Methylotuvimicrobium sp. KM2: one gene and its partner. The protein of the gene in region 2 interacts with the protein of the main gene of each other region in a pairwise test. Links are inferred from orthologs where the notes say so. Each region holds a gene or a part of one and is shown on either strand. Other genes may lie near its edges. The genes, in order: rlmB and WJM45_RS11210.

Region 1 (10,594 bases), 180 kb from region 2 along the record:
TCGTAACGAATCGCTACTGAAAGCGCTGGAACAGGAATTAAAAGCCGATCAAACCGAATTCGAAGCGCGACAAACTCAAATTTCAAAATTAGAACGCTCCCTGGAAACCAAACAGAAATCCATCAAGCATAGAACTCAAGCCGCCTTAGTCCAGGAACAAAAAATCGTCTCTAGCGCTCCGCAACAACCGATCATCGACGACCAAACCGCCAAAACACTCGCTAACGCTCGTAGCGAACTGCAAAAAAACGAAACCTTACTTCAAGAAAAAGAAAGTCATTACATAAGGATCTCCAATGAAATCAAGCGATCCTTAGAAGCGGTAGGTTCATCGGCTGAACATAGCGATTCGCCGAGAGAACAACTAAGAGCGAAGGAAATCAGGGCTAATTTGGACCGACAAAAACAATCGTTGCAAACGGTTGCACAGGAAATCAACACCTTAAAAAGCCGAATTAACGAACAACGCAAAGCCGTAACCAAACTGGAAAGCGGTCAATTGATACAGTTAGCCTCTGCCGCTCCAACAATTCAAATTATCGATCCGCCGATGGTATTGACTCGAGGCGTTCCGAGCTTATTGTTAAGATCGATAGCCCCATCAAGAACCATCACCGGCAAAGTCGAGGCGCCTGCCGGACTTAAAACATTAGTGGTCAATGACAAACCTGAAAACATCGATACGCAGGGTTTCTTTAAGATAAATATCACTGCCACAGAAGCGACGACACCGATCAAAATCGTCGCCATCGATAAAAAAGACAAAAGAACCAGTCTGAATTTCAACATCGTAACCCAAGAAGAAATCGCCACTTCAAGCATAGACAGCCGACCGACGACACCTAGAAAACCCGGCCGATTTTATGATGTAGACTTCGGGCGTTATCATGCGCTCATCATCGGCAATAACGATTATACGGAGCTACCGACACTGAAAACCGCGATCAACGATGCCAAAGCGGTCGAGTCGATTTTGCGCCAACGCTATGGCTTCAAAACCACATTACTGCAAAACGCCAATCGCCATCAGATCATGACGGCGCTGAATACTATTCGCAATTCTTTGAAAGAAAACGATAATTTATTGATTTACTATGCGGGTCACGGAGAACGAGACAAAACCAGCCTTGCGGCTTACTGGCTACCTACCGATGCCGAAATCGACAATACCGCAAACTGGATTTCCAGCGACGATATCACCCGCTATCTAAACATCATCGCCGCACGACATATCCTAGTTGTGGCCGATTCGTGCTACTCGGGCGCGATGACCGGAACGGCGATCGCTCGACTACCGGACGGTATGCCTGAAGACAAACGTGAAAAGTGGTTGAAATTCATGGCAACACGGAAAGCACGAACCGTCTTGACTTCAGGAGGCGTGGCTCCGGTTCTCGACGAAGGGGACGGCCAGCATTCAATATTTGCCCGAGCCTTTATCGATACACTACAAAGCAATCGGGGTTTAGTCGAAGACTATGATATTTTTCGTTCGGTATCGAAACAAGTTCGAACTTCGGCATCCCGTGTGGGCTTTACTCAAGCACCTCAATACGCGCCGCTTCAACATGCCGGCCACGAGGGTAGCCCGTTCTTTTTCGTTCCCGGTGTTTAATGACAACACCGTTAAGGAACGAGCATTAAATAACTTCGACAATTGTTGGAAGGCGGTTCGGTGGCTCGATTGACGGGTGTCAGCGGCACGGATAGACGCCGTCAAGCCTACATGGAAGTATTCACGGCGTCCTGTCAAGCGAGTCGCCGAACCTCCGCAATGCGCAAAACTTGTAGAAATTATTTTCTACATATTCCTAAGCTGTAAGAATGGGTTTACTTCGCTTCTCGACAAACAGCCCAGACGCCCTAAAAACGACAACAAAACTTAGGCCGGGAATTGCCGGCTTAATCTTGTTGCTCTTACAGCTTAGCGGCTGCGCGACACCTTCAGAACTTTTTGAATCGAGCGCCAAGAGCTTAGGACTTACCAGTATTGAAATAAGCGGCGATCCATTTCATCATCGAGCCTATTTGAACCGAATTGCGGCACAATCCGACATTATTCCGTTAGTCCATGTTTATTTAGATGGCGACGGCACGCCTTGGGAAATGAAGCGCTGGATTGCCGAAGACCCGACACCGAGAAACCCTTTGATATTGCGTTTAATGGCAGCGGATCAAGAACCGGCAATATTACTGGGCCGGCCTTGCTACTACGGCTTACATTCGACGGAACACTGCCACTATTCACTATGGACATCGAAACGTTATTCGACCGAAGTCGTCGAAAGCATGGCATCCGCCTTGCGGAAATGGCTAACAAACACCAAAGCAGCAAACGTAGTTTTGATCGGTTATAGCGGAGGAGGAACACTCGCCACGCTGCTCGCGCCTTACTTTAAAAACACAAGCATCGTTGTTACTATCGCAGCCAACCTGAACACAAGCGCCTGGAGCCGACACCATGCTTATTTACCACTAGACGCATCTTTAAACCCGATTGACGCTCAACCTTTACCGGCCGAAATAAAACAAATTCATCTAGCCGGCGTAAAAGACAGCAATGTTCCCGCTTCAATCGTCGAATCTTTTAGCCGGCGGCAAGCCAATGCCGTTTACCTGCCGATCGACGGATTCGATCATATGTGCTGTTGGGCAGACTTATGGCCCAATATTCTTAAAAAATATATCACGCCAACTAACCATCAGCCTGACCGTTAAAAACGGTTAACCTAACGTTCATGAAGGTCCGGCCATCGCCCCGGCAAATGAAAGTTCGAGGCGTGGCGGAGGGTGCAGTCACTCGCCCGACAGGACGCCGTGAATACGTCCATGTAGGCTCGACGGCGGCTTTCCCTGCCGCCGACGCCTGTCGATCGAGCAACCGCACCCTCTTCGGAGCCGGCATTGTACTTTCACAGTAAAAATACAATTAGAATATCGCGACAAATAACTTCCTAGAGCTATGATGGGATAGATCTTTGACGAACGACCTCATACAGCATCGCACCGGTCGCGACCGACAAATTGAGACTGGAAACACTACCCTGCATCGGTAATTTGACCAACCAGTCGCATTGCTCACGAGTCAAACGCCGCATACCTTTACCCTCGGCACCGATCACCAAGGCCATAGGTAATTTGAAATCACATTGATAAAGCGTTTGCTCGGCCTCGCCGGCTGCGCCGAAAATCCAAATCCCCTGATCTTTCAGCCAACGCAAAGTTCGGGACAGGTTCGTAACTTGATAGACCGGCACGGTCTCGGCCGCGCCGCTCGCAACCTTACAAACCGTCGGCGTAATACCGACCGCATTGTCCTTCGTGATAATCACGCCATGCACGCCGGTAGCATCGGCCGTCCTTAAGCATGCTCCGAGGTTATGCGGGTCCTGAACATTATCCAAAACCAAAAACAACGGCATGCCGGTAAGACTGGAAACCGCCTGCTTCAATGCATCTTCCGATTGCGCCGAAGGGAGTTCGATTTCAAGCACGATACTTTGATGATTATTACCATCGGCAAGGCGATCCAGTTTTTTTCGGTCGACTTTTTCGGGGTTAATACCGATCTTTTTCAAGTCTTCGAGCAATTGACTTAAACGTCGGTCCTGACGGTGCGAGTCAACCCAAGCCTGATGAATATGCTGAGGCGAATAATCGAGTGCCGCCTGGACCGAATGAATGCCGTAGATTTTAACTCGGCTCATTTTTTACGCCGTCTTTTTTTCGGGCGCTTTGCCAAGGCAGTAACCTTAACCAGTTCGAAATCGATTTTCTTGTCGTCAAGATTAACGCGTACGACTTTCACTTGCACGGTATCGCCAAGACGATAACGAATACCCGTACGTTCGCCGATTAACTGATGACTGGCCGCATCGAAATGAAAATAATCTTGGGCAAGATTACTGATATGCACGAGGCCCTCGACATAAATATCGGCAAGCTCAACAAAGAACCCGAACGATGTCACCGCCGAAATAATACCCGGAAACTCTTCGCCGACCTTGTCCATCATGTATTCGCACTTGAGCCAACTAACGACATCGCGCGTCGCATCATCGGCTCGACGCTCGTTCGTCGAGCAATGCTCGCCAAGCGTGACCATATCGGGAAATCCGTAATGATAACTTTCCGGCTTTTTGTCTTGTAAACAATGCCGGATGGCCCGATGCACCAACAAGTCCGGATATCGACGAATCGGCGACGTAAAATGAGCATAGGCTTCGAGCGCCAAGCCGAAATGGCCTTTCAAATCGGGACTGTAAACCGCTTGCGACATCGAACGCAACAAAACCGTTTGAATCAAATGAGCATCCGGGCGCCCCTTAATGCTATCGACTAGATGCATGTAGTCGAGCGGCGTCGGCTTATCACCACCACCCAAGCTCAGACCCAATTCACCTAAAAAGGTCTTCAGCGCCAATAATTTTTCCGGTCCGGGCCCGTCATGAATTCTCAATAACTTGGGCATTTTTCGGCGATTGAGAAATTTAGCTGCCGCCATGTTCGCGGTAATCATAAACTCTTCAATCAGCTTATGTGCATCGTTACGCACAACCGGAACGATCTTTTCAATTTTACGTTCGGAACCGAAAATAATCCGCGTTTCCTGAGTATCGAAATCCATTGCGCCGCGTTTTTCTCGGCTTAAACACATGGCTTTGTACAACGCATACAGTTCTTGTAAATGCGGCATTAAAGGCTTATATTTTTTAATTAAGGCCTTGTTGCCATCGACCAGCATGCTAGCGACTTCGGTATAAGTCAGGCGTGCATGAGAACGCATCACAGCTTCGAAGAAACACGAACGCGTCATCTGTCCTTCCGCATTGATCGTCATCTCGCAGACCATACATAAGCGGTCGACATTAGGATTGAGAGAACAGAGTCCATTCGAAAGAATTTCCGGCAACATCGGAATCACCTGTTCCGGAAAATAAACCGAGGTACTGCGGTTTTTGGCCTCAATATCCAACGCGCTATTGATCGCGACATAATGAGACACATCGGCGATCGCGACAAAAAGCTTCCAGCCCTTTCCCGTCTTACGGCAATACACGGCATCGTCGAAATCGCGCGCATCCTCGCCGTCTATCGTCACCAACGGAACATCACGCAAATCGACTCGACCTTCCTTAGCCGCTTCCGGCACTTCATCGCTGAATGCCTGAATTTCCTGCTCAACCTCTTCCGGCCAGACATGCGGCAAACCATGGCTGCGAATCGCCATCTCGATTTCCATGCCCGGAGCCAAATGCTTGCCCAGAACCTCGGCAACACGTCCGATGGGCTGATTGGTCTTACTCGGTTGCTCCAGGATTTCGGCGACAACGATATCGCCTTTTTTAGCTTTGCCGGTTTCATCACCCGGTATCAACACGTCTTGAGCCAGGTTTTTATTATCCGGCACGACGTAATTAACGCCTTTATCGGTGAAAAAACGACCGACCACTTGTTTGGTATTCCGTTCCAGCACCTCGACGATTGCCCCTTCGCGGCGCCCTTTCCGGTCGAGACCGGCGATTCGCGCGACGGCTCTGTCATTATGCAGAACCGAACGCATTTCACGGGGAGACAAAAATAAATCGTCGGACCCGTCGTCCGGCTTTAAAAATCCGAAGCCATCGGCATGACCGATGATGCGTCCGGCAATCAAATCCTTGCTGTTAACCCGGCAATATTTTTGGCGGCGATTGAATAATAATTGTCCGTCCCGTTCCATTGCACGAAGCCGTCTGCGCAAGGCCTCCAACTGGTCGGGCGACTCGAGTTGAAATTCCTGAGAAATTTGGTCGCGCGACAACGGTTTACCGACATGAGCGAGCAGATCGAGAATCAACTCCCGACTAGGAATCGGGTTCTCGTATTTCGCCGCCTCGCGCTCTGCATAAGGGTCTCGGGTCGGAGTAAAATTTGGTTTTTTATCTTTAGACTTCAATGTCGTCGTTTCCTAAATTAGAATGAATGTCATAGCTTAACTGATATACGCGTATTTTAACAATTCCCTATGCAAATCAAAATTCAACGTGATGTATTAAGAAGTTGATGAACGACCAACGGACAACCCTCAGCAATTTTTAGGCATCAATAGTATTGACAGCATATCAAGCAATCGGTATAGTGCGCGCTCACTTCGCTGATACAGCACACCTTTGCCGAGGTGGTGAAATTGGTAGACACGCTAGCTTCAGGTGCTAGTGCTCGCAAGGGCGTGGAGGTTCAAGTCCTCTCCTCGGCACCATTATCCCGAAAAAAAAGAGCTAATCGCCTTTTGTGTCAAATTTGAACTACTGAATTTTATTAGTCAATTTCCCGCTAATAATTCAAAAACTCTTCGTTTGATCGAAGCTCAAATAACCGCATTTACTGCGTTATTTTTATACCTCAAGTTTTCATCACCTGCTTCAATGCGGCCGCTGTCCAGGTTTTGACCGGTAGTTATGATCACGGCAAAAGACTTTTTGACCGTTACTGAAATGAACGCGTTAACCTATATAAAGCAGTTGACATGTGTTGTAGACCATTCGTTCTGAGCTAAGTCAAAGCATGAACGGGGTCTACAACACTTTTACCGGCTTGTTGAAGCCTCAAATACCTCTCATTTTTCGACAAGACTTTCCTGATCGTAGCGAAAGGACTCGGGGCAAACGGTAGATTGAGGCTCTCGACTGCTTTTTTTTGGCTAAAGCAACGCATAAACATCAATCCAGTAAATACCCATCCTATGTTTGGCAGCGGCCCTGTTGCGTTCTCAAAATATGAAAGCGACTATCTGATGCATTCGGAAGTAATAGATAAATTGTTGCTTATGGCAAATGAAATTCCAGATATGCTTAGTTATTTGGCTCAGATAACCGACATGTAATTATTCAGCCCCCTTATCGTTCCCACGCTCCCGCGTGCGAATAGCGTGGAAATGATAATTGGCGGGTACTGAATAGTTACGCCGACATTGATATTTTGAATCAATCACAAACGGTTTGCTTTATCGTCTAATGCGAATTCGACCGTTTACTAACTTAGAGCTTAAAAATTGGTTGTTTTACACCCAGCCTTCGAAATCTTTGAAACAAGTATCGGAAGAACCTGAACATCCACCCATACTTCAATATCAACTATGTCATTTAACCTAAACGATGCTGCTCAACCCAAACTATTGAGTGATATAACCTAAATTGTATTGCCGCTATTATTCACTCCTCCAAGTAAGATAACTCCGACAATTTGTAATAGAAGACTAAAATATAGGGGATTTTTTCATTTTTTTTGATTAAAAATTATTCCTGGCATATTGCTTGCAGTATCTCAGTCTGTGTTAATTAAACAAGCAAAGACCAGAATGAAAAAAATAATCAAAATAGGATTGCTCGGCGCGATGTTTGCTCCGACAACTTACGCCAACCAAAATGCCCTGACCGACATGGATTTTCACAATTCCAGTTCGGAAAAAATCAAACTAGGACAATTCCTCTTTTATGACAAAATATTATCCGGAAACCTCAATATTTCATGCGCGTCTTGCCACCATCCAATGGCCGGCACAGGTGACGGTTTGGCTTTGCCGGTCGGCGAAGGCGGCAAAGGATTAGGCGTCACGCGAGATACCGGTAGCGGCATCGACGCAATTCATGAGCGGGTACCGAGAAATGCGCCTCATTTATTCAACCTGGGCGCAAAAGAATTCGTCACCATGTTTCATGACGGGCGTTTAACGGTTAACCCTAATCACCCCTCCGGCTTCGACTCCCCGGCCGGTGACGCTTTACCTGAAGGCTTGGATCATTCTCTTGCAGCTCAAGCCATGTTTCCAGTGACTTCCACCACCGAGATGGCTGGGCAAGCCGGAGAAAACCCCGTGGGAGATGCCGCAACTGCAGATAACTTTACGGAAGTATGGAGACTGTTGACGGCTCGGGTGATGGCAATCGACGAATATCGCGACTTAATTCACCAAGCCTATCCCGGCCTCGCCGATCAGAATGCAACCTTCGTCCATATCGCCAATGCTATCGGTGCTTTCGAAGCGACTGCATTTCGTGCCGACAACAGCCGTTATGACCAATACTTAAGAGGCGAATACAGCCCCTCCTCTTCGGAAAAAAAAGGGTATAAAATTTTCAAAGACAACTGCATGTCTTGTCACAGCGGTCCTCTACAAACCGATCACCAATTTCACGCTCTGGGAATTCCACAAATTGGTCCGGGAAAAGGCGACGGATTATTCGGTTACGACGACTTCGGTCGAGAGCGCGTTACCGGAAACAATGACGATAGATATCGTTTCCGAACCCCTACTCTGCGAAACGTAGCCATTACCGGACCTTGGGGGCATGATGGCGCCTATGACACATTGGAAGGCATGATTAGACATCACCTTAACCCTGAACAAAGCCTGGATAACTACGATATCCGCCAAGCCCGCCTACCGCCTCGGAACGACTTGAGTGAAATCGATGACATCATCCACAGCGATGAAATCAGCCGTGCAGATTTAAAGGCCAGAATCGAAATTCAGCCGGTTAACCTGACCGACCAGGAAATCGACTCTTTACTCGATTTCCTGAAAGCACTAACCGACACTGCTAGCTTGGATATGCGCAATACAGTGCCCTATCGAGTACCGAGCGGCTTACCAATAGCCGATTAGTGATGTATCCCCGGAAAATCCGGTATTAATGAACAAAACCGATTCAATACTGTATGCCTTTCGCACTTCAAATTTCGGCAGTGTCTTAGGTGGCACCGAGGTGTGTGGCCCCTCACCCAATGCTAGGTGAGGGGCCAACATGGACGTATTCACCCAGCACCTAAACTCCATAGCCCACTGGCTATGATTAATCCTGATTAGCAAGATGCTTCAGCTTGCCGAAGCCAAGTGTCCGAGCAGGGACCAGTCGTAGTCGCAAAAACTGAAATATGCTGTTATCCAAGCTCCAGCTTGGGTAAGAGCGTGATGTGGGTTGGCCGTTTTTAGCTTGACGCACATGATCTGCGAACCCGGTCCTGCTAGGGATATGCTGATCTTTGGACTTTAGCTGAAGAAACTTACTAATCAGGTGATTAATTGTCTTAGATAATTTAGGTGCTGGGCTTTGACGGGCACCCCGGCGCCGAATTTTAATCTCCGATGAGTATTAGTTTAATTACACTGCATTCTGCCCCCTTAATACCGGAACATTGCGCTGCCCGCAACACTAATCCTTGCTTCATTGCGTGATCTCGCCTTCACTCGCCTGCAACACATAAATAGTCGCCCCAATCACGGCGGCCGGCGCAACGATGATATTTATTATCGGCAACGTTAGACCTAACATCGTGACGCCACCGAAGCTCATCGAGCCTAGACGAATACTTTTGAGTATTTTACGTTGCTCAGAAAATAACAAACCGGCATTCTCCAGTGGATAAGCCATGTATTCCAACGCCGCCCCCCAAGCCCCGAACAAACCCCATAAAAAAGGCGCCGCGATATTGATGCCGGGAATGATCGATACAATTAATAACGGCAATGCCCTGCTACCCAAATAGCCGAAGCGCTTGAATTCGGCCAGTATGATTTTGTTGACGGAGTGCTCTCCAATCTCAAGCTTTCGACCCGTAATGAGTTCCGCCGATTTTGCCGACAATGCGCCGTAAAACGGCGCCGCAATGACATTCGCCAAAATAGTAAACGTGAAAAATCCGGCGATAAAAAAACTAAGAAAAAACAGCGGCCACAAAACCCAGCTTAACCATGACAACCAGTCCGGGATAAAATGCGCTATAAGGTCGGCCACATAATAATAACCGAGAACCAAAACCGCGCTATAAAGCACGAGATTAATCAAAACCGGAATCACGATAAATTTTCGCAATTCAGGCTTAATCGCCCAACGCAGACCACGAAAGAAACAACTCACCGCCCACGCCGGATTATTGCCTTTTTTGGAAAACTTCATTATTTCAGTCCCTCCATACCATTTTCCGATGGATTCAATACCACGCCGCGTTCGGTCACGATCGCCGCAATCAATTCGGCCGGGGTCACATCAAACACCGGATTCCAAGCACCGACCAAGGATTCCTTATTATAACTATCCGGCAACAACTCATTCGATGCTCGCTGTTCGATTTCAATACCGCTACCATCGGCAAGATTCCAATCGATCGTCGATAATGGAGCAGCTACCATTAACTTGATGCCATGTTGCTTTGCCAACACCGCCAGCGAATAGGTGCCGATTTTGTTTGCGGTATCCCCATTTGCGGCGATTCGATCGGCACCGACGACAATCCAATCGACCGCGCCCGACTTCATTAACCAGGCGGCCGCCGAATCGGCTATCAAAGTCGCCGCAATGCCGTCTTGAGCCAATTCCCAAACGGTTAGTCGGGCGCCTTGTAGCCAAGGACGGGTTTCTCCGGCAAAGACTTTATTTAACCCTCGCCGGCAGGCGCTCCGAATCACGCCGAGCGCGGTACCGTAACCGCCTGTCGCCAAGGCGCCGGCATTACAATGCGTCAAAACGCCTTTAGTCCCACCGATAATTTCGGCGCCCAACTCGCCGATTCGATGATTCGCGGCAATATCGTCCTGATGAATTTGTATAGCCAA
Region 2 (10,417 bases):
ATACGAGTGTTGGTTCCAAGTAATATCATCTTTTTACCATGAAGAGCATGAAGGACTTGAAGATACAGCGTTTTCAATTTAAATGAGTGGTGACTAATCATTAACAGCGCGTAGCCCGTATGGAGCGTAAGTGGAATGCGGGGCTTGCGTAGCCTCGAACGTCCCGGATTGCGCTTGCGCTGCATCCGGGCTACGCGGTTAAACGTTAATTTGCCGAGGCGATGGCCGGACCTTCATAAACGTTAATGGTAAACAGGCTTGACGGGCGCAAGGCGCACTAAGGACTTTGGCTAATATTGGCGGGTACGGCTTTGATACGCGCAACATACCCTTGAGTTCCGGCGATAACCCGGTAAAAAAGTATTGATAAATTCTTTAATAAGTTCAATTTTCATTTTGATGCCTCCTGCTAAGTCGTTGATTTTTGGATCTAGGAAGCAAACAAAAGTAGGTTGACTGTTTGCTTTTCACCTCAAAAAAATAATAAACAATTGAATTATAATGATTAATATTTTATTTCGACAGCCTACATCTTTCCTCTTTCTTCTTTCATCTTTCCGCTGATGCATAATTGACAGAGCCTTTGATTAACAGTAATTTAGACGGCTTTTTAAACTTACCGACTAACAAATCTTTCTTCAGAGCCGCAAATGGAACAATTTCATCGAATCAGTCGCTTGCCTCCCTATGTTTTCAATATTGTCAACGAGCTAAAAGCGAAAGCCCGAGCGGCCGGGGAAGATATCATCGACTTCGGAATGGGTAATCCCGATCAGCCGACACCCGATCACATCGTCAAAAAGCTGGTCGAGGCGGCTCAACGAGAGGACACTCACCGTTATTCCGTTTCCAAGGGTATCCCTCGTTTACGAAGAGCGATATGTAATTGGTATAAGCATCGCTTCGACGTGGATTTGGACCCGGATACCGAGGCGATCGTTACGATCGGTTCCAAGGAGGGGCTTGCGCATTTGGCTCTAGCTACGTTGGGGCCGGGCGATGTCGTATTGGTTCCGAATCCGGCCTATCCGATCCATCCCTACGGTGTCGTGATCGCTGGCGCCGATATTCGTCATGTGGCAATGGTTGCCGGTGTGGATTTTTTCGAGGAACTGCATAAAGCCATCGTCGATTCATGGCCGAAACCGAAAATGCTGATTCTCAATTTTCCGGGTAATCCGACCACACAATGCGTCGATCTGGAATTTTTCGAAAAAATCGTCGAAATGGCCAAAGAGCATAACATTTGGGTTGTCCAGGATGTCGCTTACGCCGATATCGTGTTCGACGGTTACAAAGCACCGTCGATTCTTCAGGTTAAGGGGGCGACCGATATTGCGGTCGAATTTTTTTCGTTATCGAAAAGTTACAACATGCCCGGTTGGCGGGTCGGTTTCATGTGCGGCAATAAAGAGCTCGTTGCGGCATTGGCAAGGATCAAATCGTATCTTGATTACGGTACGTTTACACCGATTCAGATTGCAGCGATTAGCGCTTTGGAGGGTCCGCAGGATTGCGTGACTGAAATTGCCGAGATGTACCGGAAAAGGCGCGATGTCTTATGCGAAGGTTTGACGGCCGCCGGTTGGCCGGTGCCGAAGCCGAAAGCGACGATGTTCGTTTGGGCGCCGATTCCCGAACCCTATAAAGAAATGGGCTCGCTCGAGTTTTCGAAAAAATTGCTCGCCGATGCGAAAGTAGCCGTGTCGCCGGGTATCGGTTTCGGACAATACGGGGACGATCACGTTCGTTTCGGTTTGATCGAAAACGAACACAGAACCCGACAAGCGATTCGCGGCATTCGACATATGCTCAAGAAAGACAAAGTTGTATAATGAGCGATTTGTTCGGGTTATGGGAAATTAGTAGGAGTCGAATTTGAAGCCGGTCAAAGTAGGGGTCTTAGGTCTAGGTACCGTCGGCGGCGGCACCGTCAATGTCTTGAAGCGCAACGCCGCCGAAATTGCGCGCCGGGCAGGGCGTGAAATTATCGTAACGCGCGCCAGTGCTCGCGATCTTGAGCGAAGCCGGATTTGCGATACGCAAGGCATCGCGTTGACGACCGATCCTTATGAGATCGTCAACGATCCCGAGATTGAAATCGTTGTGGAGTTGATCGGCGGTGAAACGATTGCGAAAGACTTAGTGCTTAAAGCGATTGAAAACGCTAAGCATGTTGTGACCGCGAATAAAGCCTTGATTGCGCTGCATGGTAATGAAATTTTTGCGAAAGCCGGCGACAAAGGTGTCATGGTTGCGTTCGAAGCCGCCGTTGCCGGCGGAATTCCTATTATCAAGGCGATTCGTGAAGGCTTGAGCGGCAATCAAATCGAGTGGGTGGCGGGCATTATCAACGGCACCGGCAATTTCATTTTGACCGAAATGCGTGACAAAGGCCGCGATTTCGCGGATGTCTTGGCTGAGGCTCAAGCTTTAGGTTATGCCGAAGCCGATCCGACTTTCGACGTTGAGGGGATCGATGCGGCGCATAAATTGACGATTTTGGCTTCAATCGCATTCGGTATCCCCTTGCAATTCGATAAGGTCTATACCGAAGGCATTACGCAAATCACGCGCGACGATGTTGATTATGCCGATACCTTGGGTTATCGCATCAAGCATCTGGGCATCGCGCGAAAAACCTCCGAAGGCATCGAACTGCGCGTGCATCCGACTTTGATTCCCGCACGTCGATTGATCGCCAACGTCGATGGTGTGATGAATGCGGTATTGGTTAAAGGCGATGCGGTCGGGCCGACGCTATATTATGGCGCAGGCGCGGGCGCCGAGCCTACGGCTTCATCAGTCGTTGCCGATGTGATCGATGTCGTTCGCGCATTAACGAGCGACCCCGAAAACCGCGTACCGCACTTGGCCTTTCAACCGAACGCGCTAGCCGATATTCCGATGCTTTCGGCCGAGCAAATTCATACGGCTTATTATTTAAGGCTGAATGCCGAAGATAGGCCGGGTGTATTGGCCGATATTACTCGCATCTTGGCTTTGCACGACATCAGTATCGAAGCGATTATTCAAAAAGAACCGCATGAAAATGAAAAATCGGTGCCGATTATCATGTTGACTCAAAATACACTGGAATCGGAAATGAATGCGGCGATTACCGTGATCGAACAATTAACGACCGTAACCGGCAAAGTGTGTCGCATTCGACTGGAAACTCTGGGATAAAACATAATGACAATTCGTAAACGCTATACAGGTTTAATCGAAACTTATAGAGATCGCCTACCGGTCGCTGATGATACTCGCTTGATCAGTCTAGGCGAAGGCAATACACCTTTAATACAGCTGCAAAACATTCCAAGATTGATCGGCAAGGACGTCGATATTTATGTTAAATTCGAGGGCTTGAATCCGACCGGCTCGTTTAAGGATCGCGGCATGACAATGGCTGTGACCAAAGCGGTCGATGAAGGCAGTCAAGCCATTATCTGTGCATCGACCGGCAATACTTCGGCTTCCGCGGCGGCCTATGCGGTACGCGCGGGCATCAAAGCATTCGTGTTGATTCCGGAAGGCAAGATCGCGTTGGGTAAATTAGCGCAAACTTTGATGTACGGAGCCAAGATCATTCAGATCAACGGTAACTTCGATCAGGGCATGGCTTTGGTTAAGGAAATCGTCGATCATGCACCGGTTTCGATTGTCAATTCGATCAATCCGTTCCGTCTTGAAGGACAAAAAACCGCTGCATTCGAAATCATCGACGAACTGGGTACCGCACCCGATTATCACTGTCTGCCGGTCGGTAATGCCGGCAATATTTCGGCCTATTGGAAAGGCTATAAGGAATATTCGACCGATATCGGCTCGCTGAAAGCCGTGACGAATAAGCGTCCCGTGATGTGCGGTTATCAAGCGGCCGGCGCCGCGCCTTTCATCGCTAGGGAAATGATCGATCATCCCGAAACGGTAGCAACCGCGATACGCATCGGACGCCCGCAATCCTGGGATTTGGCTTGGGCCGCGCAACGCGAATCGGAAGGTTGGTTTGACGCGATGACCGACGAGCAAATTTTAGCCGCGCAAAAATTGTTGAGCTCGAACGAAGGTGTTTTTTGCGAGCCTGCTTCGGCAGCATCCTTGGCCGGCGCGCTGCATGACATCGAGCTGGGTAATATTCCCGAAGGCAGCACGATCGTTTGTACATTGACCGGCAACGGCATCAAAGATCCCGATATTGCGATCAAGCAATGCCAAGACGCGCATCCGGTCACGATCGAAGCCGATTTGGACGCAGTCAAGAAAGCGATACTCGATAGTCTATAAAAACTGATTGTTACTCCCTTTTATCGTTCCCACGCTCTAGCGTGGGAATGCAGACCGAGACGCGCTAGCGTCTCGTACCGCTGGAGCGGTGCTCGGGCGTTTCCACGCAGAGGTCTCATCGTTATACATAAATTGTAGGGTACGCTGCGCGTACCAAAGCCGTGCCTTGGCGGTTCGGTTGGCACATGAACATCGCGGGGTTACCAGGGTACGCACAGCGTACCCCACGCGGATCACCTAGCGTTAGGTAATTCGCGAGTGTTATGTGACACAATAAATGGTGAGGATTGTATGATTCCCATTCTCCGCGATCGCCGTCATCCATAAGCACCAATAGACCAGTAGTGCGAAAAAACGAGGGTTTGAGGGCGGTAATGTCGTGCCATCTGGTAAGACAGTCATGTGGCTGACGGTTATACCAACAAAACTGGGTTGGGCAATTTTCACTCGCCCCTTGTTCCTTGATCCTTTCCCCTTGCACCTGACCCCTATGTACTCCCAAGGCGTTAAAAAAACCATTATTCCCCGTCCTCCGGGTAAGAAAAAGCTGGATTTGGGTGATATGCACCCGGTTTTGCAGCGCATATTTCTAAGCCGGGGTATTAAATCCGCGGATGAATTAGACCGTTCGTTGGCTGGATTGCCTTCGCCGTGGCTGTTGTCCGGGATGAAGGCCATGGTTGCTCATTTGATCGAAGCGCTAAGCAAGCAGCAGCGAATCACTATTGTGGCCGATTTCGATGCCGACGGGGCGACCAGTTGTGCCCTTGCTATTAGAGGCTTACGCATGTTCGGTGCGGTCAATGTCGACTTCATCGTGCCGAATCGTTTTGAATACGGATACGGGTTGACGCCGGAGATAGTCGAGTTGGTCAAACGCCAAGAGCCCGAATTGATTATCACCGTCGATAATGGCATATCGAGCATAGCCGGCGTTGACGCGGCTAAGGCGCTAGGTATCAAAGTTTTGGTCACCGATCACCATTTGCCCGGCGAGACATTGCCTGAGGCCGATGCAATCGTCAATCCGAATTTGCCGGACGAACCGTTTCCTAGTCGATCATTGGCAGGCGTCGGCGTCATGTTTTATGTACTAACCGCATTGAGAAGTCGCCTTCGTGAAGTCGATTGGTTTCAACAACAAGCCATACCCGAACCGAATCTAGCACAATTACTGGATTTGGTTGCTTTGGGCACGGTCGCCGATGTCGTGCCGCTTGATCAGACCAATCGGATATTGATTCATCAAGGCCTGCAGCGAATTCGTTCGGGTCGTTGTCATCCGGGAATACTGGCCTTGGTCGAAGTATCGGGGCGGAATCATCGGTATCTATCCTCATCCGACCTAGGCTTTGCGTTGGGACCCAGGCTCAACGCTGCCGGGCGCATGGACGATATGGCGCTGGGCATTCAATGCCTGCTAACCGATGATGTTTCTTTGGCCAAAGATATCGCACAGCAGCTTGATGAAATGAATAAGGATCGCCGGGACATCGAAGGTCAGATGAAGGTCGAAGCGATGAGTCTGTTGAACGAAATGAAAGCCTTAGATGAAAAACATCTGCCGGCCGGCGTTTGCCTGTTTGATGAAAATTGGCATCAAGGCGTAATCGGTATTCTGGCATCGAGAATCAAGGATAGACTGCACCGGCCGGTCGTGGCTTTCGCTCCGGCCGGTAACGGCGAAATCAAAGGTTCGGCGCGATCGATTCCCGGTGTGCATATCCGCGACGTTCTGAGCGACATAGCCTCGGCTCATCCCAATATTCTTAATAAGTTCGGCGGTCATGCGATGGCGGCCGGAATGAGCATACAAATGCACGATTATCCGCCTTTTGCGTTAGCCTTCGATGAGATGGTCGGTCGGCGTATAGCGAATATGGACCTAGAACAGAAGGTGTATTCCGACGGGGAATTGTCGGAAAACGAGTTGACGTTGGAATTCGCCGAGTTATTGCAGCGTTCGGGCACTTGGGGGCAGGAGTTTCCGGAGCCGGTTTTCGATGGTGTGTTCGAGGTCATTCAGGCCCGTATCGTTGGGCAGCATCATTTAAAATTGGTGTTGCGTCAGGCCGAAAACAAGCAGTTGATCGACGCGATTGCTTTCTTTATCGAAAAGCCGGAACAATGGCTGGGAATTCGAACAATCCATGCTGCTTACAAGCTGGATATCAATGAATACCGAGGCAATCGAACGCTACAATTTGTGATTCAGTATCTGGAAAAGCTGAATTAAAGAATGGAGCGCGAACGCGGCTGATTTTTCCGATCAGTGCTGATCTATTAGGAGCATTACTACTATACTCTTTGCTAGTCAAATTTCGGCGTCGGGATGTTCGTCAAAGGACGCCGTGAATACGTCCATGTAGGCTCTGTGACAGCATCCATGCTGTCAAAGCCTTTGCCGACACCCCGGCGCCTCCATACGTTAATGCCGAAACTTGATGTGCGATAGGTATACTCCCTTCATAATGTTAGCCATTTTTTGAGTATAAAGCGAGTAAAGGGAGTAAGCGTGCAAGACAGGCTGAAACGTTAAAGTTCAGCTTTTCGCAAAATTTGTAGTCTTCAGGCTATACTGAATGGTACGAAAAATTCCTAAGCTTTAGGTGTGTCATGGAAATAGAGTTAGTCAAAGTACAGCCCAGCGATATCGAATTAAATACGCCGCTGCCTTTTTCCATTTTTACCTTCGAACAATCGTTGTTATTGAAGAAAAATACGATTGTTACCACTGAAAAGCAACTTAACGTGTTGCTTGAAAAAGGGGTTTATAGGAATCTTACGGAACAAGAAATCGAGCTAAGAGAAGCTTTAAAGCAAGAGCCGGATCAAAAAAAACTACAAACCAATCCGTTTACTGCTATTGCTTATTGCAACCAGAAGTTGTATCCATTGTTTCAAGATTTGGCAGATCAAAAAGCCGAGAATGTACAATCGCGAATAGCGAAAATTGCCGAGCTTTTACGGATAATAATCGTATTCGATCCTAATGCCGCATTAGGCGCGATTCATTTACTGGGCTGCGCTGATAATTATGCCGTCATTCATTCGATATATACTGCAGTATTGTCCGGCTTACTCGGTCGGCGCAGGCAGTTAACCGATGAGGATAACGAACTGATCATTAGCGCGGCGCTGACGATGAATTTAGGCATGCTGAAATTACAGGATCAGCTTTATCAACAAGATTCTCCGTTGACAAGTGAGCAGCGTCAGCAAATCATAGAACACCCTAAACAAAGCGTCATGTTGTTAAAAAAAGCCGGTATAGAATCAAGAGATTGGCTGGCGATGGTTTTACAGCATCATGAAAAAAACGACGGTAGCGGTTATCCCAATAAGCTCAGCGGAGATGCTATCAGCGAGGGGGCCAAAGTCATCTCTCTGGCCGATATCTATACATCGTTGATCACCGGCCGCAAATATCGAGCTCCGGTTTTGGCGCATGATGCGATCAAATCGCTATTTTCGAAACGCGGCAATGAAATCGATGAGCAATTGGCAAATCAATTCATCCGCGAAACCGGTATTTATCCCCCCGGTACATTCGTCGATTTGCAAAACGGCGAAATTGCTTTGATTACTAAGCGCGCCACAGTTAAGGGCAGTAAAACATCGGGGCCTTACGCGCACGCTCTTATAAGCCCTCGTGGTGCCTTTTATCGAGAGCCTCAAAAACGCGATTGCGGCATTGCGCTGTATAAAATTAGCAAGCCTTGTTCGGCGCCAAAGGGATTTAACGTTGATCAAGCCAATAAGTTTTGGGGCTATTAAGCTGAACTTAAATACAATTATTTTCGATGAAGCAATGAGCAGGCAAGATCTTCCACTCGAACTATATTCCGCCGATCAAGTAAGAGAACTGGACCGAACGGCTATCGATGAATTTTACATTCCCGGTTATGAATTGATGTGCAGGGCAGGTCAATCGGTATTTGAGCGGGTCAAGGCGTTCTGTCCGGAAGCGACAAGTTGCACGATTTTTTGTGGCGGCGGTAACAATGCCGGAGATGGCTATGTGATAGCGCGTTTAGCAATTGCTGCCGGAATGGAGGTAACGGTTTATTCTGTTGTCGAGGTTTCTAGGCTTAAGGGCGATGCGCTCACGGCATATCGAGATTGCATCGATAGCGGCTGTAAAGTTGCGGGCTATGATACGAAAGCTTTACTTAGCGAAGAAGTGATCATCGATGCGCTATTAGGTACCGGCTTGGATCGTGAAGTCGAAGGTTTACATGCCGATGCGATAGCGGCCATCAATGCCAGTCGGGCTTTCGTCATTGCGGTCGATATTCCAAGCGGATTGAATGCCGATACAGGAAAAATCATGGGTTGTGCGGTCAAAGCGGATTTGACCGTGTCTTTTATCGGGTTGAAAAAAGGCTTGTTTACCGGAGATGCGCCGGATTATTGCGGAAAAGTTTATTATGCATCGCTCGATATTCCTAACGCGGTTTTTGACAGGGTCGATTGTGCCGCGCAACGCATTCGTTTTCTGCAACCACCGCGAAGAAGTCGCTGTGCGCACAAAGGTCATTTTGGCCGTGTCTTAGTGATTGGCGGTGATGTCGGTTATTCGGGAGCGATTCGCATGGCAGGTGAAGCCGCGTTACGAGTTGGTGCGGGGCTCGTTACCGTGTTGACGCATCCTGAGCACGCTATATTGATCAATAGCTCGCGGCCGGAATTGATGTGTCGAGGTGACCTCGATCCGGAGAGCATAGAGACGATCATCGATTGTGCAGATGTTCTTGTATTAGGACCCGGGTTGGGACGAAGCGATTGGTCGAAAGGTTTATTCGATGCCACGATCCGATTCGCTAAGCCAACGGTGATCGATGCTGACGGCTTGAACTGGCTGGCGGATTCGGGCCAATACGGTGACCATTTCATATTGACGCCGCATCCGGGCGAGGCTTCGCGTTTGTTGAAATGCTCGGTATCCGAAGTCGAACATGATCGTTTCGCCGCAGTAAATTCGATCAGGCGGCAATATGGCGGTATTTGTGTGCTGAAAGGGGCGGGTACATTGATTGCTAGTCACCATCATGTCGCAGTTGCCGATGTCGGTAATCCGGGCATGGCAACCGGAGGCATGGGGGATGTTCTGACCGGAGTGATTGCCGGACTATTGGCTCAGGGATTCAGCAACTGGGAAAGCGCCGAGTATGGTGTTTATATTCATGGTTCGGCTGCCGATGCGGCTGCTGTCGATGGCGGTGAGCGGGGTCTTTTAGCGACCGATTTGATGCCTTATTTGAGGCGTTTGGTAAATTAATGCAAATAAAACTGAGAAATGCCGAGACTACCGAAGCATTCGGCGCCGAGCTGTCGAGGCAGTTGCCGCATAAATGCTTGATCTTTTTAAAAGGCCAATTAGGTGCCGGAAAAACTACGTTGGTTCGGGGCTTGTTGAGGGCTTTGGGTCATCAGGGTGCGGTTAAAAGTCCGACGTATACGCTCGTTGAGGAGTATATGCCGAGTGGTCGAGCAGTTATTCATTTTGATTTGTATCGCCTCTCCGACCCGGAAGAACTGGAGTGGATCGGGATTAATGATTATTTGGATCAAGATGCGGTTTGTTTAATCGAGTGGCCGGAAATGGGCGAAGGTTTTCTGCCGGAGCCTGATTTAGTCTTGACATTGAGCGTTGTCGGGCAAGAGCGAAACCTAAAAGTGGAGACCAGCAATTTAAGCTTAAAAAACTTTTTATCTAGCGTGATAAAACAAAGACATACTGCTATACTTTAAACGAATTTATAACTTGAAGGCTTTTGAAATAGAGAAAAAACTAAGCGATTCATTGAAGTGCTTGTATTTTCAATTGCTTAGGGAAGGACAAAAAAACTGACGGTTGCGAAAGATATAAAATGCCCGTTCCTTAACGTCTAATTTCGGTGCTCAAGTCTTAAAGTTATAGAAAAGGTAATTATTCAGCATAGGTCATGTATGAGAAGGTGTCAGGCATTGATTTATAAGGCTGTCTGCAACAGGACGTTGCAGTCAGAGTTTACAGGGATGTATTCACCCAGCAACTAAATACCATAATCCATTTGCTATGATAAACAATTTTGGATTATTTAGGTGCTGGGTTCACGCGTCCTTAGAAATCAATGCCTGACGC

What was found.
Region 1: the proteins of WJM45_RS11210 (region 2) and rlmB interact in binary tests that used the Escherichia coli proteins (3 or more experiments, as listed by UniProt). The link is inferred for Methylotuvimicrobium sp. KM2 from one-to-one orthologs.

The regions. Positions count from the first base shown.
Region 1 is NZ_CP150634.1:2,823,294-2,833,887, forward strand. The notes cover bases 1,835-4,833. They hold rlmB (23S rRNA (guanosine(2251)-2'-O)-methyltransferase RlmB), read right to left. Parts: upstream 3,708-4,833; coding sequence 2,961-3,707; downstream 1,835-2,960. Other genes in these bases: WJM45_RS11855 (hypothetical protein), read left to right, coding at 1,835-2,718; rnr (ribonuclease R), read right to left, coding at 3,704-4,833. Outside these bases: WJM45_RS11850 (caspase family protein), read left to right, coding at 1-1,615; more of WJM45_RS11855, read left to right, coding at 1,825-1,834; more of rnr, read right to left, coding at 4,834-5,938; WJM45_RS11875 (cytochrome c peroxidase), read left to right, coding at 7,340-8,647; sulfate transporter CysZ, read right to left, coding at 9,207-9,938; mtnA (S-methyl-5-thioribose-1-phosphate isomerase), read right to left, coding at 9,938-10,594. UniProt on the Escherichia coli protein: Specifically methylates the ribose of guanosine 2251 in 23S rRNA.
Region 2 is NZ_CP150634.1:2,640,772-2,651,188, reverse strand. Bases 7,515-10,336 are described here. They hold WJM45_RS11210 (NAD(P)H-hydrate dehydratase), read left to right. Parts: upstream 7,515-8,101; coding sequence 8,102-9,571; downstream 9,572-10,336. Other genes in these bases: tsaE (tRNA (adenosine(37)-N6)-threonylcarbamoyltransferase complex ATPase subunit type 1 TsaE), read left to right, coding at 9,571-10,044; WJM45_RS11215 (HD domain-containing phosphohydrolase), read left to right, coding at 7,515-8,067. In the rest of the region: alaC (alanine transaminase), read left to right, coding at 651-1,835; WJM45_RS11230 (homoserine dehydrogenase), read left to right, coding at 1,879-3,189; thrC (threonine synthase), read left to right, coding at 3,196-4,290; single-stranded-DNA-specific exonuclease RecJ, read left to right, coding at 4,781-6,526; more of WJM45_RS11215, read left to right, coding at 6,907-7,514. UniProt on the Escherichia coli protein: Bifunctional enzyme that catalyzes the epimerization of the S- and R-forms of NAD(P)HX and the dehydration of the S-form of NAD(P)HX at the expense of ADP, which is converted to AMP.